4 regions of the Fictibacillus sp. Mic-4 genome follow, and region 4 is predicted to be linked to each of the others. Evidence: riboswitches for the same ligand, from Rfam matches in the RefSeq annotation. Region 4 holds a riboswitch; each other region holds the start of a gene.

Evidence for each region. A riboswitch is a leader RNA that binds a small molecule or an ion and turns the genes downstream of it on or off. The one in region 4 is predicted to bind S-adenosylmethionine.
Region 1: it holds a riboswitch for S-adenosylmethionine, as region 4 does, so the genes downstream of both, metK (methionine adenosyltransferase) here and WD019_RS05280 (homoserine dehydrogenase) in region 4, are expected to answer to the same signal.
Region 2: it holds a riboswitch for S-adenosylmethionine, as region 4 does, so the genes downstream of both, WD019_RS08980 (O-acetylhomoserine aminocarboxypropyltransferase/cysteine synthase family protein) here and WD019_RS05280 (homoserine dehydrogenase) in region 4, are expected to answer to the same signal.
Region 3: it holds a riboswitch for S-adenosylmethionine, as region 4 does, so the genes downstream of both, WD019_RS07325 (Fur-regulated basic protein FbpA) here and WD019_RS05280 (homoserine dehydrogenase) in region 4, are expected to answer to the same signal.

Annotation. Positions count from the first base shown of each region.
Region 1 covers NZ_JBBHZM010000018.1:17,135-22,216, reverse strand. The annotation lists gene WD019_RS12590 (DUF3949 domain-containing protein) at 48-245, opposite strand; gene pckA (phosphoenolpyruvate carboxykinase (ATP)) at 412-1,995, opposite strand; SAM riboswitch class I at 2,270-2,397, shown strand; gene metK (methionine adenosyltransferase) at 2,547-3,752, shown strand; gene WD019_RS12575 (manganese catalase family protein) at 3,820-4,389, opposite strand; gene WD019_RS12570 (spore coat protein CotJB) at 4,425-4,685, opposite strand; gene WD019_RS12565 (spore coat associated protein CotJA) at 4,700-4,918, opposite strand.
Region 2 covers NZ_JBBHZM010000010.1:35,081-40,162, reverse strand. The annotation lists gene cobT (nicotinate-nucleotide--dimethylbenzimidazole phosphoribosyltransferase) at 1-190, shown strand, start outside; gene WD019_RS09000 (NAD(P)-binding protein) at 208-846, shown strand; gene cobA (uroporphyrinogen-III C-methyltransferase) at 843-1,625, shown strand; gene WD019_RS08990 (nitroreductase family protein) at 1,627-2,190, shown strand; gene WD019_RS08985 (metallophosphoesterase family protein) at 2,326-3,018, shown strand; SAM riboswitch class I at 3,079-3,187, shown strand; gene WD019_RS08980 (O-acetylhomoserine aminocarboxypropyltransferase/cysteine synthase family protein) at 3,280-4,575, shown strand; gene sspL (small, acid-soluble spore protein L) at 4,602-4,739, opposite strand.
Region 3 covers NZ_JBBHZM010000007.1:42,358-47,439, reverse strand. The annotation lists gene WD019_RS07340 (amino acid permease) at 1-1,347, opposite strand, end outside; gene WD019_RS07335 (hypothetical protein) at 1,531-1,965, opposite strand; gene WD019_RS07330 (LLM class flavin-dependent oxidoreductase) at 2,110-3,126, shown strand; gene WD019_RS07325 (Fur-regulated basic protein FbpA) at 3,171-3,347, opposite strand; SAM riboswitch class I at 3,440-3,554, opposite strand; gene WD019_RS07320 (C40 family peptidase) at 3,927-4,415, shown strand; gene folD (bifunctional methylenetetrahydrofolate dehydrogenase/methenyltetrahydrofolate cyclohydrolase FolD) at 4,503-5,082, opposite strand, start outside.
Region 4 covers NZ_JBBHZM010000004.1:97,614-102,695, forward strand. The annotation lists gene WD019_RS05270 (methionine biosynthesis PLP-dependent protein) at 1-857, opposite strand, end outside; SAM riboswitch class I at 941-1,065, opposite strand; gene WD019_RS05275 (rhodanese-related sulfurtransferase) at 1,226-2,128, shown strand; SAM riboswitch class I at 2,234-2,341, shown strand; gene WD019_RS05280 (homoserine dehydrogenase) at 2,415-3,704, shown strand; gene aceB (malate synthase A) at 3,854-5,082, shown strand, end outside.

The sequences.
Region 1 (5,082 bases), on a different contig from region 4:
GTTTCTTTCTGAATTAACAACTAAAGCACGGGTTGACTAACCGTGCTTTAGTTGTTGCCATGACGTAATTTGTATATGAGATTAGCTACAATCGTTGAAGGTATATTGAACGGATTGCCTTGAATAGAAAAGTGAAGTTGTTCTTCTTCAAATGACATTTTTTCAAATAAATGTTCTTGTGAAAGATTCGTTCTTTTCAACTTGTCTTTTATGCCGGAAATGTAGGAATATTGAACGGGAATCATCACTAAAAAGTAAAATAAAGCAATGCTTCCCAAAAAATAACAGCTGATGACATAAGCCTTTCACTCCTTTTCCATTTTGTAACATAAATAACTAGAAGGAGGAGATAATCAACCTGCTTTTCTTCAAAAAAATGAAGCCCGTCAAGGACGGGCTTCATTTAATGTGTTATACTAATGGGCCGGCGTTTTGAATAGCAGCGGACACATTTTGGAATTTCTTGAAGTTTTCTTTGAATTTGTTGGCAAGTTCTCTTGCTTTCTTGTCATATTCTTCAGGATTGTCCCACGTTTTCTTCGGTTGAAGGACTTGGTCAGGCACGCCAGGGCAACGAAGCGGAACGTGAAGGCCGAATACAGGGTCAATCGCTGTTTCAACCGATTTTAATTCGCCTTCTAATGCTGCTTGAACCATCGCTCTCGTATAGTTTAAGTTCATGCGTTTTCCAACACCGTATTCTCCGCCGGACCAGCCAGTGTTCACTAAAAAGACTTCAACGTCATGCTGATCGATCTTTTCACCGAGCATTTCCGCATAAACAGTGGCTTCAAGCGGCAAGAATGGAGCTCCAAAGCAAGTTGAGAATGTTGCCTGCGGGGAAGTGATTCCGCGTTCTGTTCCTGCAAGCTTGCTTGTGTATCCGGATAGGAAATGGTACATCGCCTGTTCTTTCGTTAATCTGCTGATTGGCGGTAATACGCCAAAAGCATCAGCCGTTAAGAAAATAATCGCATTTGGATGGCCTGCTACACTCGGTTGAATAATATTATCAATCGCATCAATCGGATAAGCCGCACGCGTATTTTCTGTTAATGTTGAGTCGTTATAGTCAGCCACTCTCGTTTCAGGATCAAGAATGACATTTTCAAGAACCGTTCCAAAGCGAATCGCATTCCAAATTTGTGGTTCTTTCTCTTGAGACAAGTTGATGCACTTCGCATAGCAGCCGCCTTCAATGTTAAATACACCGGTATTGGCCCAGCCGTGTTCATCATCACCGATTAATCGGCGGTTCGGGTCAGCAGAAAGCGTTGTTTTTCCAGTGCCGGATAATCCGAAGAAAAGGGCAACGTCTCCTTCTTGACCAACGTTGGCAGAACAGTGCATTGAAAGGATTCCTTGTTCAGGAAGCAAATAATTCATCACGGAAAAGATGGATTTTTTCATTTCTCCTGCGTACTCGGTTCCGCCGATTAATACGACACGTTTTTCGAAAGAAACAATAATAAATGTTTCAGAATTTGTTCCATCAACTTCTGGATCTGCAAGAAACCCCGGAGCGGAAACGATTGTAAATTCCGGCTCTAATTCATTTACTTCTTTTTCGTTTGGACGGACGAACAATTGATGGGCAAATAAATTATGCCATGCATATTCGTTGATGACTTGAATCGGTAAACGGTATGCATGATCCGCACCGGCAAAACCTTTAAAGTGAAACAGTTCTTCTTTTTCACTTAAGTACTGAAGGACTTTCTTATATAATAGATCAAATTTTTCCGGGGCAATCGGCTGGTTGACATCTCCCCAGTCAATCTTGTCTTTGACGCTTTCATCCTCTACAATAAATTTATCTTTCGGTGAGCGGCCAGTGTATTTCCCGGTAACAGCCTGAAATGCACCAGTGGAAGAAAGCTTTCCTTCATTGCGCAGCAACGCCTTTTCAACTAAGATAGGAACAGGCAGATTATGATATGTTTTTGAACTATTTAAGATATCATTTAATGTAGTTGTGAATTCAACGGTATTCATGAACGCAAAACCATCCTTTTAAGAGAGTTTTTTAATGACTTGTTTAAGTTGGAATTAGTATAACACATTAAAACAAATGATGTATACTATTTTATTGTGATTTTTAAAAAAAGGTTCATGATTTATGGCGAAATGGTGAATGAGTAGAGACATATATAATAAGTAAAAATTAAATACAAGCATATAAAAATAATTTTCGCTTGTGATGCAAATGCTATTCATGTTTAGGTTGACATCACTATATAACTACGCTATTATAATTCGGGAACGGCTACTCTTATTCCGAGTAGGTGGAGGGACAGGCCCTATGAAACCCAGCAACCGACACTAAAAACGAAGGAGATTACTTCGAAGGTGAAAAGGTGCTAACCTGCAAGGTAACTTTACCTTGGAAAATAAGAGGTTGAAGGCTTTAAAGAATGGACCTTTTCCTCAAGTGGTTTTGTAATGGAAAAGGCTTTTTTTATGTCCATTAGAACGTTTTAAACTGTTGATATATAGGAATGAGTACCGTATCTTATATTCCCTTTTCGGAGAAGGAGGATCCTCAATTGTCAAAAAAGGTAAGTCGTCGTCTTTTTACTTCAGAATCTGTAACAGAAGGACATCCGGATAAAATTTGCGATCAAATTTCCGATGCGATCTTAGATGAAATTTTAGCAAATGATCCGAATGCCCGCGTAGCTTGCGAAACGTCTGTAACAACCGGGTTGGTATTAGTTGCCGGGGAAATTACGACATCTACGTATGTCGATATTCCAAAGGTTGTCCGTGAGACAATTAAGGCAATCGGATATGATCGTGCAAAGTATGGTTTTGACTCTGAAACGTGCGCGGTTCTTACATCCATTGATGAACAATCAGCGGATATAGCAATGGGTGTTGACAAGGCCCTTGAAGCACGTGAAGGTTCAATGACGGATGCAGAGATTGAAGCCATCGGAGCAGGTGACCAGGGGTTAATGTTCGGATTCGCGTGCAACGAAACAGCTGAATTAATGCCGCTTCCAATTTCTTTATCTCACCGTTTATCCCGCCGATTAGCTGAAGTGCGTAAATCGGAAGAAGTGCCTTATTTGCGTCCGGATGGAAAAACACAAGTAACAGTTGAGTATGATGAAAATGGAAAGCCGGTTCGTATTGATACGATTGTCATTTCAACCCAGCATCATCCAGAGATTAGCTTAGAGCAAATTCAAGCGGATATGAAAGAGAAGGTTATTAAACCTGTCGTTCCAGAGGAGTTAATTGATGAGAAAACAAAATATTTCATCAATCCGACTGGCCGCTTTGTAATCGGCGGACCTCAAGGGGATGCAGGGCTTACTGGGCGTAAAATTATTGTTGATACGTATGGCGGTTATGCTCGCCATGGCGGCGGTGCATTCTCCGGTAAGGATCCTACAAAAGTGGACCGTTCTGCTGCTTATGCGGCCCGCTATGTAGCAAAAAATATTGTTGCAGCTGGCCTTGCTGAAAAAGTTGAAGTTCAGCTTGCTTATGCGATCGGTGTTGCGCAACCGGTATCCATTTCTGTCGATACATTTGGCACTGGCAAAGTGTCCGAAGAAGTTCTCGTGGAACTCGTGCGCAACAATTTTGACCTTCGTCCGGCAGGTATTATAAGAATGCTCGACCTTCGCCGTCCGATTTATAAGCAAACGGCTGCTTACGGTCACTTTGGCCGCACGGATGTTGAACTTCCGTGGGAAAAAACAGATAAAGCGGAAGAACTAAAGAAACAGGCAAATATTTAATGTTTAAAACCATGGCTTTTATAAAAAGCCATGGTTTTTATTTTAAAAAAACCGCCTAATTGGCGGTTTAGAAAAAGACCTTCCGATCGCGCTCTTCTTTTAAAATTTCCACGGCTTCCCGGAAACGCTGGGAATGAACGATTTCTCTTTCCCTTAAAAAGCGAAGCCCGTCATTTAAATCCGGATCATCTGACATGTTGATCAACCATTGATACGTTGCCCGAGCTTTTTCCTCTGCCGCGATATCTTCGTAAAGATCGGCTATCGGGTCGCCTTTTGCCTGAATGTAAGTGGCTGTCCACGGTATTCCGGCTGCATTATGATAATGAAGCGCACTGTCATGATCTGCATAATGGCCTTCAAGGCCGGCGTCGCGAAGTTGCTGTGGCGTTGCATCTTTCGTTAATTTATAAACCATTGTCGCGATCATTTCGAGATGGGCGAACTCCTCTGTACCGATATCCGTTAATAATCCAATAACTTTATCCGGAATGCTGTAACGCTGGTTTAAATACCGCAATGCAGCGGCCAGTTCTCCATCAGCCCCTCCATATTGCTCAATTAAAAATTTTGCCAGCTTCGGGTTGCACGTACTTACTCTAACGGGATATTGAAGTTTTTTTTCATAAATCCACATTGAAAACTAGTCCCCCCTTGTTGTTGAATCAGAAGTTAAAGTTGCCACGGCCATGGTGGGCTGTCCCAGTTCCACGGGGCACCGGCATAGCTGTTGCCAAACTGTTGAAGCGGGCCGTATTTCGATTCAATTGCGCGTTTCAGCTTTTTTCTCGTTTGTGCAAATTGATTAAATTGATGAATGGAGTTTGTATCTTCAGGGTGTGTATCAAGATAAAGAGTTAATTCCACTAATACAAAATCAACGGCTTGCAGTTCTTCCATCAATTGATAAAATTCTGCAGGTAATTGGGCCATGTCATCTCACCCCTTTACGATTTTCTTTCATAAGGATTTTCATAATAATCATAAAAGGCGGGCCATAACGTTCCTTTTTTTAATGCTTCTTTCGGGGAGAATTGTTCAAGATTATAAGGCTGAAACCCCATATAAAGGTTTGGCGGGGTAGAATAATACTTTTTTCCGATCGGATCACACGGATCATACGGACTATGATAGGGAATGTACGTTTTTGTTCCTTTAGTGTTCATGCCTGGCTTGCACCTCCTGTTTTTCATTCTCTATTATTTCTATTAGGAGGACTTTTCCAACATGACAAAAAATCGCTAACAAAAGATTGTTGAGAAGGTAAAAATTCAATCATTTATATGGAAGTATGGTAAAATAAGTGATTACCAGGGTTGGAAAATAAGGA
Region 2 (5,082 bases), on a different contig from region 4:
TATCGGGCACGAGTCGGTGGAACCGGGCCACCAGATCGCAATCGAACGATTAGGGAAGAAGCCGCTATTGCATTTAGAAATGCGTCTCGGTGAAGGAACTGGCGCTGCTGTCGCCTTTCCAATTTTGCTTTCTGCTGTTAATATGTTAAAAATGGCTACATTTTCATCAGCCGGCATTTCTACCAATTAACAGGGGATGTTCAACATATGACATATTATCCAGCAATGTTGGATTTAAAAGGAAAAAAAGTTGTTATCGTCGGAGGCGGTGTGATCGCTGAAAGAAAAATAAAAGGATTGCTTCACTCTGGCGCGGAAATTACCGTCATCAGTCCATCAATTACAGAACAAGTAAAAGAGTGGGTTTCCAGCGGGAAATTAAGCTGGGAAAATAAACGGTTTGATCAAAAAGACTGCCGCGAAGCTTTTCTCATTATCGCAGCGACAAACAATGCGGGTGTCAATCTGAGAGTTTATGAATCGGCGCAAAATCATCAATTAATCAATCTTGTCGACCGCCCGGATTTAAGCAATTTTATCGTGCCTTCGACGTTAAGACGCGGAAAATTGAGCATTTCCGTATCGACATCCGGGGCAAGCCCGGGTTTGGCAAAGCAAATGATCGAGACCCTTTCCTGCATTTTTGATGAAAGTTATGAAGAGTATATGGAATTTTTAGACGAATGCCGAAAGTATGTTAAACGAGAGATTAAGGATCAACATGTAAGAAAGAAACTATTAAAAGAATTATTGCATCCACGTTTTTTAGAAATGACACGTCAAGGACTATACGAGGAGAGAGAAGAACAATTTACTAAGTTAATAGAGAAAGGGCGAGCGGGATGAATAAAGGGAAAGTATATTTAGTCGGTGCAGGTCCTGGCGATCCGAAGCTCATAACCGTCTATGGGTTAGAATGTATCCAGAAGGCAGACTGTATCGCTTACGATCGGCTTGTCAATAAAGAGCTGCTTAATCATGCGAAAAAGGATGCGGAACTCGTCTACTGCGGGAAACTTCCAGGTAAGCATGCCCTCATCCAGGAGCAAATAAATCATTTGCTTGTTGAGAAAGCACTTGAAGGAAAAATCGTTACCCGCTTAAAAGGAGGAGACCCGTGCGTTTTTGGACGGGTGGGGGAAGAGGCGGAAGTGCTTGCCGAACACGGTATCGAATTTGAAATTGTACCGGGGGTAACAGCGGGCATTGCTGCACCCGCATATGCCGGAATTCCGGTCACTCACCGGGAGCATGCCTCATCATTTGCGATAGTCACAGGCCATGGCCGAAAAGCAAAAGGACAGGACAGCTTGAATTGGAAGGCGCTTGCAACTGGAATCGATACGGTTGCATTTTACATGGGTGTCGGCAACTTAAGCTACATTACTGGTAGTCTTATGAAACATGGAAGAGATCCAAAAACGCAAGTGGCTATCATCGAATGGGGAACGACGGATAAACAGAGAACCGTAACAGGCATGTTAGATTCAATTTGCCAACTGGCAGAGAGGGAGAAAATTAATCATCCAGCCATTTTATTAGTGGGAGATGTCGTCCAATTAAGAGAAAAAATCAAATGGTTTGAGAAAAAAATAGAACCGGATAAAGTGGGATCGGAGGGATAAAATGTCGCTATTAGAAGCATTAAAAAATAGACGCGCGATTCGAAACTATGAAAATAAAGAAGTGGAAGAAGAAAAAATCAAGCAACTGCTTGAAGCGGCGACATGGGCGCCTAATGACCGACTGCGGGAGCCGTGGACCTTTTTCGTCATAAGAGGAGAAGCGAAAAAGAAGTATGAGGCGATTGCGGCCGGCTATTTAAATGAGCGTTTTCCGACGAAACCGCATTTAGTCGAAAGCTCGTTAGCTGTCGTCAAAAACACTCCAGTCATCATTGTTGTTACTTCAGACATCATTCCGGGAGATGAAGCAAGCTCTATCGATAATGAATATGCGACTTGTTGTGCGATCCATTCGATGTGGCTCGCTTCCTGCGATCTTGGACTCGGGTTTGTCTGGCGAACAAGAGGCGTCGGGCTCGTCCACGACGAGAGGCTCCACCGTTTTATCGGTTCGCCAGAAGACAAGAAAGTGGTAGGAACCGTTTTTCTAGGATATCCGAAAGAAGGAGAAGAAGTGAAAGCGACCCGCCGAACGCCTTTCGAAGAAAAGACAGTTTGGCTATAATTTATTTAGAGGGGGCCGCCTAAAAGATGGATTTTAGGTGACGCCCTTTTTCTCGTTTTAACCTGTTGGACTATTCAAATTATGGAGAAAAGTGTATAATGATAAAAAAGCTTTTTGACAGAAAGAGGATTTTTTGTGAAAAGAATACTGGCCATAAGCGATATTCATGGAGAACTGAAGAAGTTTGAACAATTGCTAGAGAAAGTTAATTATAATTCTTCCGTAGACCAATTGATTTTATTGGGAGATTATGTCGACAGAGGCGAAGATTCTAGTGGTGTCGTTGAAAAGGTCATTCAGTTAAAAGAAAACGGGGCTGTCGTTTTAAAAGGGAATCATGATGATATGCTCGTAAGAGCGATGAATGGAGACAAAAAGGTTTGGGATAATTGGACGATAAGAAACGGTGGACAGAGTACATTGAAAAGCTATCAATATTCGCTTAGCATTGAACAGGGGGAAATTATAGCAACAGTCAATGAGCATACGAAGTCCGAGCTGATGGAGGAGCATAAAACTTTTTTAGAAAATCTTGATTATTTTTATGAAACGGATGACTATATTTTTGTTCATGGCGGCGTTCACCCGACCACTCCGATCCAGGAAACGGACCCTTACGTTTTAATTTGGATCCGCGAAGAGTTTCATAATGGCTACAACGGTGACAAAACAGTCATTTTCGGGCATACGCCAACGAATTCGTTCCATGATTGTTCAGACGTGTATTTTGCTGATAACAAAATTATCGGAATTGACGGAGGAGCTGTTTTTGGCGGACGCCTGAACTGCCTCGAATTGCCGAGCAAAAAGGTTTATTTCGTTGAGTAATCATCGTATTTGACAAATTCAGAATAGTGTTGTATTTTAATAAATAATTTAACATCGTTGCTCTTATCAAGAGAGGTGGAGGGACTGGCCCGATGAAACCCGGCAACCGCCAGTATGTTCTGGAAAGGTGCCAATTCCTGCAAAGCGGATGAGCTTTGAAAGATAAGGGAGAGCGTGCCGTTTACGGATCGAACATCTCTCTTTCTTTCAAGAGCGGTGTTTTTTTATTGTATAAAAAATAAAAAAGGAGACGGTTGAAATATGGGGTATCGATTTGAAACCATTAGCATTCACGGAGGATTAAAAGTGGACGATACGGGTGCGCGTTCCATTCCTCTTCATCAGTCGAATGCGTATTTGTTTGAAAACACGGATCATGCAGCTGATTTGTTCGCATTAAAAGAAGAAGGCTATATTTATACGAGGATTGGAAACCCTACCGTTGCCGTACTCGAAGAACGTGTCGCCCAACTTGAAGGAGGAGTCGGGGCGCTCGCGGTTTCAAGCGGGATGGCGGCAATTACAACCGCGATTATGAACATCGCCAATTCGGGGGATGAAATTGTTTCTGCCTCGAAACTTTATGGCGGGACGTACAATTTATTTTCTACAACTTTGCCAAAATACGGAATAACGACAAAGTTTGTTGAACCTGGCGACCTTGAAGGGTTAAGGGAGGCGATTACGCCAAAAACAAAAGCCGTTTTCGCCGAAACGATCGGCAACCCGAGCTTAGAAGTGCTTGACATTCAAGCGTTTGCGGACATCGCCCATGCGCATGGAATCCCGCTTATTGTCGATAACACATTTGCAACTCCATATTTATGCAGGCCAATTGAACACGGGGCAGACATCGTCGTCCATTCCGCGACAAAATGGCTCGGAGGCAACGGCACGACACTCGGTGGGATTATAATTGACGCCGGAAAATTTAATTGGGATTCGCCGAATTTCCCGGGGTTCACCCAGCCTGATCCGAGCTATCACCATCTTGTATATGCAAAAGACATTGGCAAGGCGGCTTTCATCATTAAAGCAAGAGTGCAATTTTTGCGCGATATTGGTGTAGCGCTTAGTCCGTTCAACGCGTTCCAAATTAGTTTAGGAATTGAGACATTGCACGTCCGGATGAAAGAACATATCGCGAATACGCGAAAAATCGTTCGCTACCTTGAAAATCACCCCGGCATCGAGTGGGTACTCTATCCCGAGCAAGAGACGCATCCATCCAAATCCCTTGCCCAAAAATATCTACCAGATGGTGCAGGTAGCGTCGTTGTCTTTGGAATTAAAGGAGGGAGAGAGGCCGGGAAAAAAGTGATCGATTCTGTTCAATTATGGTCGCACGTAGCAAATGTAGGCGATGCAAAAAGCTTAATTATTCATCCGGCAAGCACTACCCATCAGCAGCTAAGTCCTGAGGAGATTAAGGAAGCTGGGGTAACGGAAGATTTAATTCGCCTTTCGGTTGGAATTGAGCATATCGACGATTTAATCGAAGATCTAGAACAGGCGATCGTCAAAGCAAATGGCATTTCATCGAAAACACATGTTTAAAAAAAGCGCCTTAAGAGGCGCTTTTTTTAGATCCTCGTATTTTTCTTCTTCGCTCGATTTTCAAGCTCGGTTTTCGGCTCCATGCCGAATTCAGCGTCAGGGCTTTTTCCCTGCGGGTTCACGCTAGAAGCTGCCTTGCCTTTTCCAGTGCTTTTCTTAGACACGATGACTCACCTCCCTTCTCATTGCGTGTTCAAAAAGGAGGACAAAAAGAGCCGTCGCCAGCAAATACCGTCCCGTCCTGTGACAACGCTGGCACTAGCACGTCCTGTGCGTCGGAAGATCGAGGCGGCGAAGCTTTGAGCAAGGCTACTACACGAACCGCTTCTATGCGGCCTTGTACCGAGGAAGCCTACTTCCAAGCATAAGCTAATAGACGCAGGTACAACGCGTATGGCGTTTTTTATACGTGAGTAGCGCAAAAGCAAGCCAACGAAGAGATTCGACGGTAATTTTTCCCGGACTTTTTGAACAACCTTTATTAGGTTGACCAATCTGGAGGATGAT
Region 3 (5,082 bases), on a different contig from region 4:
CCCGCCGGTAAAAGCTCCGTAGTTTTGTCCAAGAACGACGAACAAACATAAAATGAACGAAAGCAATGGGCCAAACGGGAACCACTTCGCTTTGTAGACAAGTTCATTTAAATCCCGCCCTTGAGCGATGTAAGCTTTTCTGAAACGATAATGGCTGATGGCAATTCCAAGCCAGGCGATAAAGCCGGACATGCCCGATGCATTTAATAGCCAGAGGTAAACAGCATCATTTTTAAACAATGATGATAAAAAAGCAGCTGCTCCAATAACCGTTGTAACGAGGAGCGCATTCATTGGTATTCCCCGGGAATTGACCTTCGCAAGAAAACGAGGCGCTTTCCCTTCTTTCGCAAGTGTCCATAACATCCGGGTCGCCGCATACATCCCCGAATTCCCCGCAGATAAGACGGCTGTAAGAATGATCGCATTCATCACCGATGCCGCAAAAGCAAGTCCCGCTTTCTCAAACACAAGGGTGAAAGGGCTTACAGAAACGTCTTTAATGTCAGAGTGAAGCAAGTTCGGATTCGTATAAGGAATGAGCAATCCAATGACGAAAATCGCTAATACATAAAATAATAAAATGCGCCAAAACACCTGTTTAATTGCTTTCGGAATATTTTTTTCCGGATTTTCACTTTCACCAGCGGCAATCCCGACAAGCTCCGTTCCTTGAAAAGCAAAGCCGGCAACCATAAAGACTCCAAGAATCCCCATAACTCCGCCGCTGAACGGGGCGTCCTTTACGGTGAAATTTTTAAACCCGACCGATTCGCCGCCCATAATGCCGAAAATCATGAGGAGGCCAACTGCGATAAATATAATAATTGTCGCCACTTTAATAAAGGCAAACCAATATTCCGCCTCGCCATAGCCTTTAACGGATAAAACATTGATGGCTAACAAAATAGCGAGAAATAGGGCGCTCCATAAAATAGGTGAAGATTTCGGAAACCAAAATTCCATCACCATTGCCCCGGCCGAAAGTTCAACGGCAAGCGTAATTGCCCAGTTGTACCAATAATTCCATCCAAGGGCAAACCCTAATGCAGGGTCAACAAACTTTGTCGCATACGTGCTGAACGATCCGGTTACCGGCATGAAAGAAGCCATTTCTCCCAGGCTTGTCATAAGAAAGAAAACCATAATTCCAATTGCAGCATAGGCGACGAGAGCTCCTCCTGGCCCGGCGGAAGAAATCGCTCCGCCACTGGCAAGGAACAACCCTGTGCCAATGGAACCGCCGATCGCAATCATCGTCATGTGCCTTGCCCGAAGGCCGCGTTTTAATTGATTTTCCGATTGAAGCGGGACGGCTTCGTTTAATTGCAATGAAGGTTTGCTCATACCATCTCTCCTTTGTTATTTTTTGAACTGATCTTTCGATTATGAGAATGAGTTCAATTAAGAATATTCAGTACATTTGAACTAAAATCCTTCTTTTTCAAAAAATAATCTTAAAAATAGTAGAAAACACACGACTTTAGACCTATAAAGCATTAACAGAACGAAGAAGTTTTCAACGTGCTGCTAATTTAGCTTGTGAAGCGCCTTTTTCTTAATGAGCTGTGCAATTCGTATCATGTTTTCATCATCTTCCGTAACCGAACAGCTTGTCCACCGATATGTCCGATAAACATCGTTGATCCTGACTTTTAAGTAATACGTCAAAAAGGGTTTTTCTTCACATGTTTTGCTTAGATTTTTTTCTCCTAAAATATCTACTTTCTCCATTTCTTTATAAATTTCATGCATATCGCTTTCCGGCAATTGAAAGTCCGATTGAGTAACGACTTTGTTGTAATTAAGCTGAAGCACAAGCTTTTGATCGAAAGTGTTAATCTCGTTTTTTTGACCCGGTCCGTACTTTAAGACAAAATCAAAATTCGCCGGTTTATCGATTGATTTTTCAGAACATCCGGCCATGATCAAAGCTTGTACCATCAACAATAGAAAAATTTTCATTTCAACACCCCCGGTCTGTTATTACTTCCTCTTTTCAAATGAGAATCCCTTTTAATTCGCCTGCAAAAAGAAGCATATTAGTAGACTTCTTTTCTCATACTAACGATAATATAGTTAATATTATTTTTTTGAAGGGAAACTATTATGTTAACATTAAGCGTATTAGACCAATCACCTGTCTCTTTCGGAAGTACACCGAGAGAGGCTGTTCAAAATACCGTTCGACTTGCACAAGAAACGGAGAAAATGGGGTATCATCGCTTTTGGGTGGCAGAACACCACCATACGAAAAATTTCGCCGGTTCGACCCCCGAAGTGCTTATTTCCCACCTTGCCGCGAAAACATCAACCATCCGCGTCGGGTCTGGCGGAGTGATGCTGCCCCACTACAGTTCGTATAAAGTAGCGGAAAATTTCAGGATGCTCGAGACTCTTTACCCGGGCAGAATCGATTTAGGGATCGGCCGTGCCCCCGGCGGCATGCCGCTTGCGACAATGGCATTGCAAGAAGGGAATACGCGCGGAATCCACCATTATCCGCAGCAGGTGGATGACCTGATTGCTTATTTGCATAATGCAGTTGATGAAAATCACCGATTTTGCGGGTTAGAGGCCACCCCTATTCCAGAGACCGCGCCGGAGATCTGGATGCTTGGCTCTAGCGGATCTAGCGCAAGACTGGCGGCTGAAAAAGGAATCCCCTTTACGTTTGCCCATTTTATCAACGGCATTGACGGACCTGCCGTAGCAAAAGCGTATCGTGAAGCGTTCCAGCCGTCATCCCTGCTCGCTGAACCGAAAGTGATCGCCGCCATATTTGCCATATGTGCGGATACGGAAGAACAAGCGGAAAGAATCGCCTCCAGCCTGGATTTATCGATTTTAATGCTTGAGAAAGGAGAGCGGCGGAACGGCGTGCCATCGATTGAACAGGCGCTCAATTATCCTTATACGACTTACGACCTGATCCGAATCAGGGAAAATCGCAAGCGGATGATCGTCGGTGCTCCAGAACAAGTGAAACAACAACTCCTTCAGTTAAGCAATGACTACGAGACCGACGAGTTAATGGTCGTAACCATTACCCATGATTTCAACGATAAACTCAACTCTTATCAATTACTTTCAGAAATGTTTCCACAGAAGCCATCCCGCGATTAATAGCCGTGGGACATTATAAAAGGCAGGCGCCAATAGCCTGTCTTTTATCTTTGGATTTGCGTTTTTGAATTTTCTTTCACAAGCTCGTACTCTCTTTCCAAATCCTTTAGCGGCAATTCATATAGTTGAGAGCCATCCGAAGCTTTATAAACATGATGCAGAATCAGCTTGTTAATGAGTTCGTCTTTTCGCTTCTTGACGGCTTTTGACAATTCACCCATCGTCTCCCCCTCTTTCGTTGATTGATACAAAAAGCAAGCCCTCTTCTTATCAAAGCAAGAAGAGGGCACGAATATGTAAAGTCACGTCGCTCTTCTTATCTATCAAGCAAACTACCCTTGCTTGTTGGAATTGGCACAGTATTCTCAAGCGAGAACCCGCTGCCGAGGCATCATAGGGCCAAATCCCTCCACCTCTCTTGATAAGAATCCGTTCATACTATGCAATTGTATACTACAATTTAATGGATGATTCTGATTTTGTCAATACTTAATTTCAATTAATCCCATCACTTTTATCGATATTCAATTGTTCAAATAAAGGACGTTCTGTTCGCACCACTGTTTTTACCACATTAAAAAAGTTTAAATACAGAATATAAATTGTAACTTTTTTGTAACCACTTCATTTGGAAGTTGATTTAAGATAATTTCAGTTGATCAACTACAGCAGAAAAACTTGGCTTAGCGTAACGTATGAATAGCGTTAGCTTTCGTTTTTCTATACTTTGTACTTTTTATCGCTTAAGCGTAGTTAAACTTTCTTCAAACTATTGAGAAAAATCATTGGGGGAATTTCAAATGACAACCATCATTCGCAGAGCAAACGTATTGCTTGTTGTCTTATCTACATTGTTGCTTGCAGCAACGATCCTTTTCTCGCCATTTTCGAATTCAGCGTATGCCGCAAAAGCTTCTAAAGGCGAACAAATTGCCTCTTTTGCCAGGACGCTAGAAGGGAAGCCTTATAAATATGGCGGAACAACGGTTAAAGGGTTCGATGCTTCCGGATTTACTCAGTATGTATACAAACAAGCCGTGAATGCCACCTTACCGCGTACGATTGACCAGCAATATAAAAACAAAAATGCAGTTTCCGTTCCACAAAAGAAATTGCAGCCTGGAGACTTAGTATTTTTTAAGCTGGACGGCAAGAACGTTTCTTTTGCCGGTATTTACTTAGGGAAGGATCAATTTATTGCAGCTACGACAAAAGGCGTTAAAGTTCAATCATTATCCACAAAGTACTGGAAAAGCACTTACGCTGACGCAAAACGCGTTGTAAAATAAATTTCAAATCAATAAATCAAGCAAAACTCTAAACTCTACATAAAAAGCATGCAACCTGCTTCTTTAGATTGCATGCTTTTTACTTTATTAGATGGAATACGCTCGTTTTGCGGATTGGATCGTATTTGCAAGCAGCATTGTAATCGTCATCGGACCGACACCTTTTGGCACTGGTGTAATGTAAGAAGCCTTCTCGAGACAGTCTTCAAAATCAACATCGCCGCAAAGCTTTCCGTCTTCCATTCGGTTAATCCCGACATCGATGACAACTGCCCCTTCTTTCACCATGTCTTTACCGATCATTTTCGGTCTTCCGACAGCTACGATTAAAATATCACCCTGAGAAGTGATTTCTTTTAAATTTTCCGTTTTTGAATGACAGTAGGTAACCGTTGCATTTTCGTTCAACATCAACTGGCCGACCGGTTTCCCTACGATATTGCTTCTTCCAACGACAACGACGTGCTTTCCTTCCATCGGCAATTCATACGCTTTGATCAATTCCAATATTCCGTATGGCGTACATGAAATAAAACATTCCTGGCCGAGCATCATTTTTCCGACATTCACCGGATGGAAGCCGTCCACATCTTTTTCTGGAATAATCGTTTCAATGACCTTCTGTTCCGAAATATGATCTGGCAAAGGAAGTTGCACTAAAATGCCG
Region 4 (5,082 bases):
AAACGGAATGAAAGCATTCCGCCTTTTCCGGGATAAAGAACATCAGTAACCGCTTCGTGATTCGCTAAAAACTGGACAATCGTTTTCGCGTTTTTTTCATGCTGTTTCATGCGCAATGCCAATGTTTTCATGCCTCTCATGAGAAGCCATGAATCGAACGGACCGAGAACGGCTCCGGATGCATTATGATGCTTAGCGAGCAATTCACTTAACTCTTTTCCTTTCGAAATGATTAAACCCGCTAGTACATCATTGTGCCCTCCCAGATATTTCGTTGCACTATGAATGACGATATCCGCTCCATCTTTAATCGGTTGCTGGAGAAGCGGTGTGTAAAAGGTGTTGTCAACTATGAGCAGTATTTGGTGTCTCTTCGTTATTTCCGCAACTTTTCGAATATCGGCCTGTTCCATTAATGGATTCGTTGGTGTTTCAAGAAAAACCGCTTTCGTATTTTCTGAGATAGCTGCCTCGATTTCGTCACAACAGGAAGTATCGACATAAATACAATTTAATCCCCATTTACGGAATCCTTCTTCAAATAAACGGTACGTGCCCCCGTATAAATCTTTAGAAACGATGAATTCGTCACCAGATTGAAAGAGTGCGAGCACGGTAAGGATTGCACCCATTCCTGAACTGCAAGCAAAGCCTGCGTCCCCGCCTTCAAGGTCGGCGATCGTTTTTTCAAGAAGACAACGTGTAGGGTTGCCCGTGCGTGAATAATCATAGCCTGTTGATAGGCCGATCCCATCGTGGCGGTAAGCGGTAGAAAAATAGACTGGAGGATTTACAGTTCCAGTAGCGTTTTCACTTCGGTTTCCAATTTGTGCGAGTTTTGTTTCGATTTTATACATTTCCCCATCTCCTCTAAAGTAGTAACGAAAAATAAAAAAAGCCTTCTATAAGAAGAAGACTTTAAAACCGATAACAGTCGTTCTTCTTATCTTCCAAGTCCATAAGAGCTGAACTTGTTGGAATTAGCACCTTTTCAAGCGTTTTGCCGGCGGCTTGAAGGTTGCTGAGGTGTCATCGGGCCAGTCCCTCTACCTCTCTTGATAAGAAATGAGTTGTTTTCATTTAATTTTCTTAACTTTACAACAGATGATTTGAGATTGCAACAAATTTTTTTCCATTTTCAAACGTTTCCTCATTTGAACACTTTCTTTTTTGATGTTTTTTGTTATGATAGGGAAGGATATTTTAGCAGGTGGTGGAATGAAACATGAATTTTAGAGTATTGCTATATTATAAATATGTACCAATTGATGATCCTCAAAGCTTTGCGGAAGAACATTTGAATTACTGTAAAGAATTAGGATTAAAAGGACGCATTCTTGTGGCGAGCGAAGGGCTGAACGGAACGGTTTCAGGGACGGTGGAGCAAACCGATCACTATATGGCTGACCTCCGAAAAGACCCGCGCTTTTCTGATATCGTTTTTAAAATCGAAGAGGCTGACCAGCATGCCTTTAAAAAGATGAAAGTGAAAGTGAAAAAAGAGATTGTGAATTTAAGCCTTGAAGAAGACATTAACCCGAATGAACTGACGGGAAAACATTTATCACCTAAAGAGTTTTATGAAGCGATGCAGCAAGAAGATGTCGTCATTTTAGATGCGAGAAATACGTACGAGTACGATCTCGGCCATTTTCGCGGAGCGATTCGTCCGGATATTGAAACTTTCCGTGACCTGCCGAAATGGGTTCGGGAAAACTTCGAGCAATTTAAAGATAAAAAAGTTTTAACGTATTGTACTGGCGGCATTCGCTGTGAAAAGTTTTCCGGCTTTTTAATCAAAGAAGGATTTAAGGATGTTTCCCAGTTAGAAGGGGGCATTATCACTTACGGATATGATCCAGAGGTGAAAGGAGCCCTTTGGGATGGAAAATGTTATGTTTTTGATGAAAGAATCTCCGTTCCTGTTAACCGCACGGGTGAAGAAAGGATAGTCGGGAAATGCTACCATTGTGGAAGGCCCGAAGAACGTTATGTCAAGTGCGGAAATCCTGAATGCAATAAACATTTGCTTATGTGCGAAGAATGCGAGCGTGAGCATAAACGCTCTTGCAGCAAAGAATGCGCCGAACATAAGTGGAATCGTTATGTAAAAGAACATGCCATTTAAAAAAAGATTTTTACTAAAAATCTGAAAAAGGCATTGACTTTTTCAAATTCTCCGTGTTACATTATTAACTAATTTAAGATGCTAGTAAAAATAACATATATTGGACTCTTATCCAGAGAGGCTGAGGGACTGGCCCGATGACGCCCGGCAACCTTCAAACAATGTTTGAAAAGGTGCTAATACCTGCAGGAAAATTTTCCTGATTGATAAGAGGAGGCGAGCGAAAACCCCTCTTCTTATGAAGAGGGGTTTTTTTATACCTTGATACTTATCTGGAGGGATAAAAATGAATGAAAAAAACGGAGAAAATAAGGGAATTGAAAAACAAATCATTAAAGTGGCGCTTCTGGGATTAGGAACGGTAGGATATGGGGTATTTACAGGGCTTGTTGAGAAAAAAGGTCATTTTAGCTCTTTATTAGGGAAAGCAGTTGAAATTACCGGGATCCTCATTCAAGATCCAACTAAGAATAGGGAACTGCCGAAAGATGTTTTTGTAACGACAAATTTTCAGGAACTCCTTCAAAAAGACAAGCCGGATGTTGTTGTTGAAGCCATCGGGGGAAAGGAACCGGCATTTACTTTTATCAGACAATCTCTTGAGTCAGGGTGTCATGTCATATCGGCGAACAAAGACTTAATTGCTCGCTCTGGAAAAGAACTTTTGCAAATCGCTCAGTCAAATGATGTCCGCTTTGTGTATGAAGCAAGTGTCGGCGGTGGAATTCCTGTTTTGCGAACGATTAAAGAGTTGCTCCAGGTTAATCGAATCGAGAGGGTTGAAGCGATTCTTAATGGAACGACGAATTTTATTTTAAGCTATATGAGAAATCATCGTTCATCTTTTTATGAAGCACTGGAAATTGCCAGGCAACAAGGATACGCTGAAGCGGATCCAACGAATGATATTGAAGGAATCGACGCTTTTTATAAAGCGATGGTGTTATGTGATTGGGTGTTTGGCGAGCAACCAGATTGGGATCATGTGCAGGTAAAAGGAATTAAAGATGTCCAAACGGAAGAGCTGCTGCTTGCTGAACAATCTGGATTGCGATTAAAACAGCTCGTTACAATAAATGAAACGCTTGACGTTCAAGTAACACCGATCTTTGTCGATCAAGAACATCCGCTTTATGGTGTAGAAGGAGTCGACAATGCCGTTCGAATAAAAACGGATCTACTCGGATATTTAACGTTGCAAGGAGCCGGTGCCGGAGCTTTTCCAACTGCAAGTGCCATCCTTGAAGATTTAATTTCGGTGTACAAAACAACAAATAAAGAAAAAGTGAAGACAGGAAAAAGGGAAGAGAAGCGAAAAGAATCTAAAGAAAGCAACGTCTTTGCCCTTTTTATTAAGAATGTCTTAAACGAGAAAGAATTTAGCGATATTGTTAAAAAGATCGAATCTTCAGTTGACCTTCTACATGCAAGTGGCGAAATTGAAAATGGCAACGCGTTTGTCTTAGTGAAAGGAAATCTAGAATCAAATTGTATTGGACATGAATTTTCCGTTTATCCGGTCCAGATAACAAATGAACAAATGTTTACACGTGTAAAAGAAAAAGCAGTTGTCTAATTGATCGAAAAACACCTCATCTTTAGAGATGAGGTGTTTTTGGCTGAAATAATTGAATTTTTTTAAAAATATTGGTACAATCATAAAAGGGAACGACGTTCTATAATAAGCAACGAAATTCAAGATAGAATAGTGAAGGGAGTTTTTTTATGACAACGAGCAATGTTGATCGTTTGCAGGGAGTAGAAATTAAAGGGAAAATGGATCAGGGCTTTGCTGAAATATTAACGGTGGAAGCGCTGGAGTTTGTTAAGAAATTAGCGATTGAATTTGAAGAAGAAAGACAGCAGCTAATGAAGCTTCGGGATGAAAGACAGGCGGAAGTTAACCGCGGAAAGCTACCAGAATTTCTGCCGGAAACAGAACACATTCGCAAAGGGAATTGGAAAATTAGTTCGGTACCGAAAGACCTTCAAGACAGAAGAGTAGAAATTACCGGCCCTGTAGATCGAAAAATGATCATTAACGCCCTAAACTCTGGAGCAAATGGCTTTATGGCCGATTTTGAGGATGCAACTTCGCCAACATGGGAAAACATTGTGCAGGGGCAGATCAATTTACGGGACGCTGTGAATAAAACGATCAGCTACATCAATCCGGCAAATGGAAAGAAATATGAATTAAATGATAAAACGGCCACCCTTATCGTTCGTCCACGTGGTTGGAACTTGATGGAAAAACATCTCCTTATCAATGGTGAGCCTGTATCTGGAGGATTGTTTGACTTCGCCATTTATTTCTTCCACAATGCAAAAACATTGATTGAGAATGGATCCGGTCCTTATTTTTATTTGCCGAAACTAGAGAGCCACTTAGAGGCGAGATTATGGAATAAAATATTTGTCAAAGCGCAGGAGGAATTAGGAATCCCGATAGGGACCATTAAAGCTACCGTTTTAATTGAAACGATATTTGCTGCTTTTGAAATGGATGAAATTCTTTATGAATTGCGAGATCATATTGTTGGCCTTAACTGTGGCAGATGGGATTATATTTTTAGCTATTTGAAAAAATTCCGCAATCTTCCAGACTATATTCTGCCGGATCGTTCGGTCGTGACTATGACAAGTCCATTTATGAAGGCGTATTCGTTATTGACGATAAAAACGTGCCACAGGAGGGGTGCTCATGCGATGGGTGGAATGGCGGCGCAAATTCCCGTGAAAAATGATGAGGAAGCAAATCAAAAGGCGATTGAAAAGGTGTATGAAGATAAAAAACGGGAAGCGACGAACGGCCATGACGGAACATGGGTCGCCCACCCGGCACTTGTTCCGGTTGCAAAAAGTGTATTTGATGAATTTATGCCTGGTCAAAATCAAGTGGACAAACAATTGGCGGATATTGAAATTACAAGCGAAGATTTATTGGAAATTCC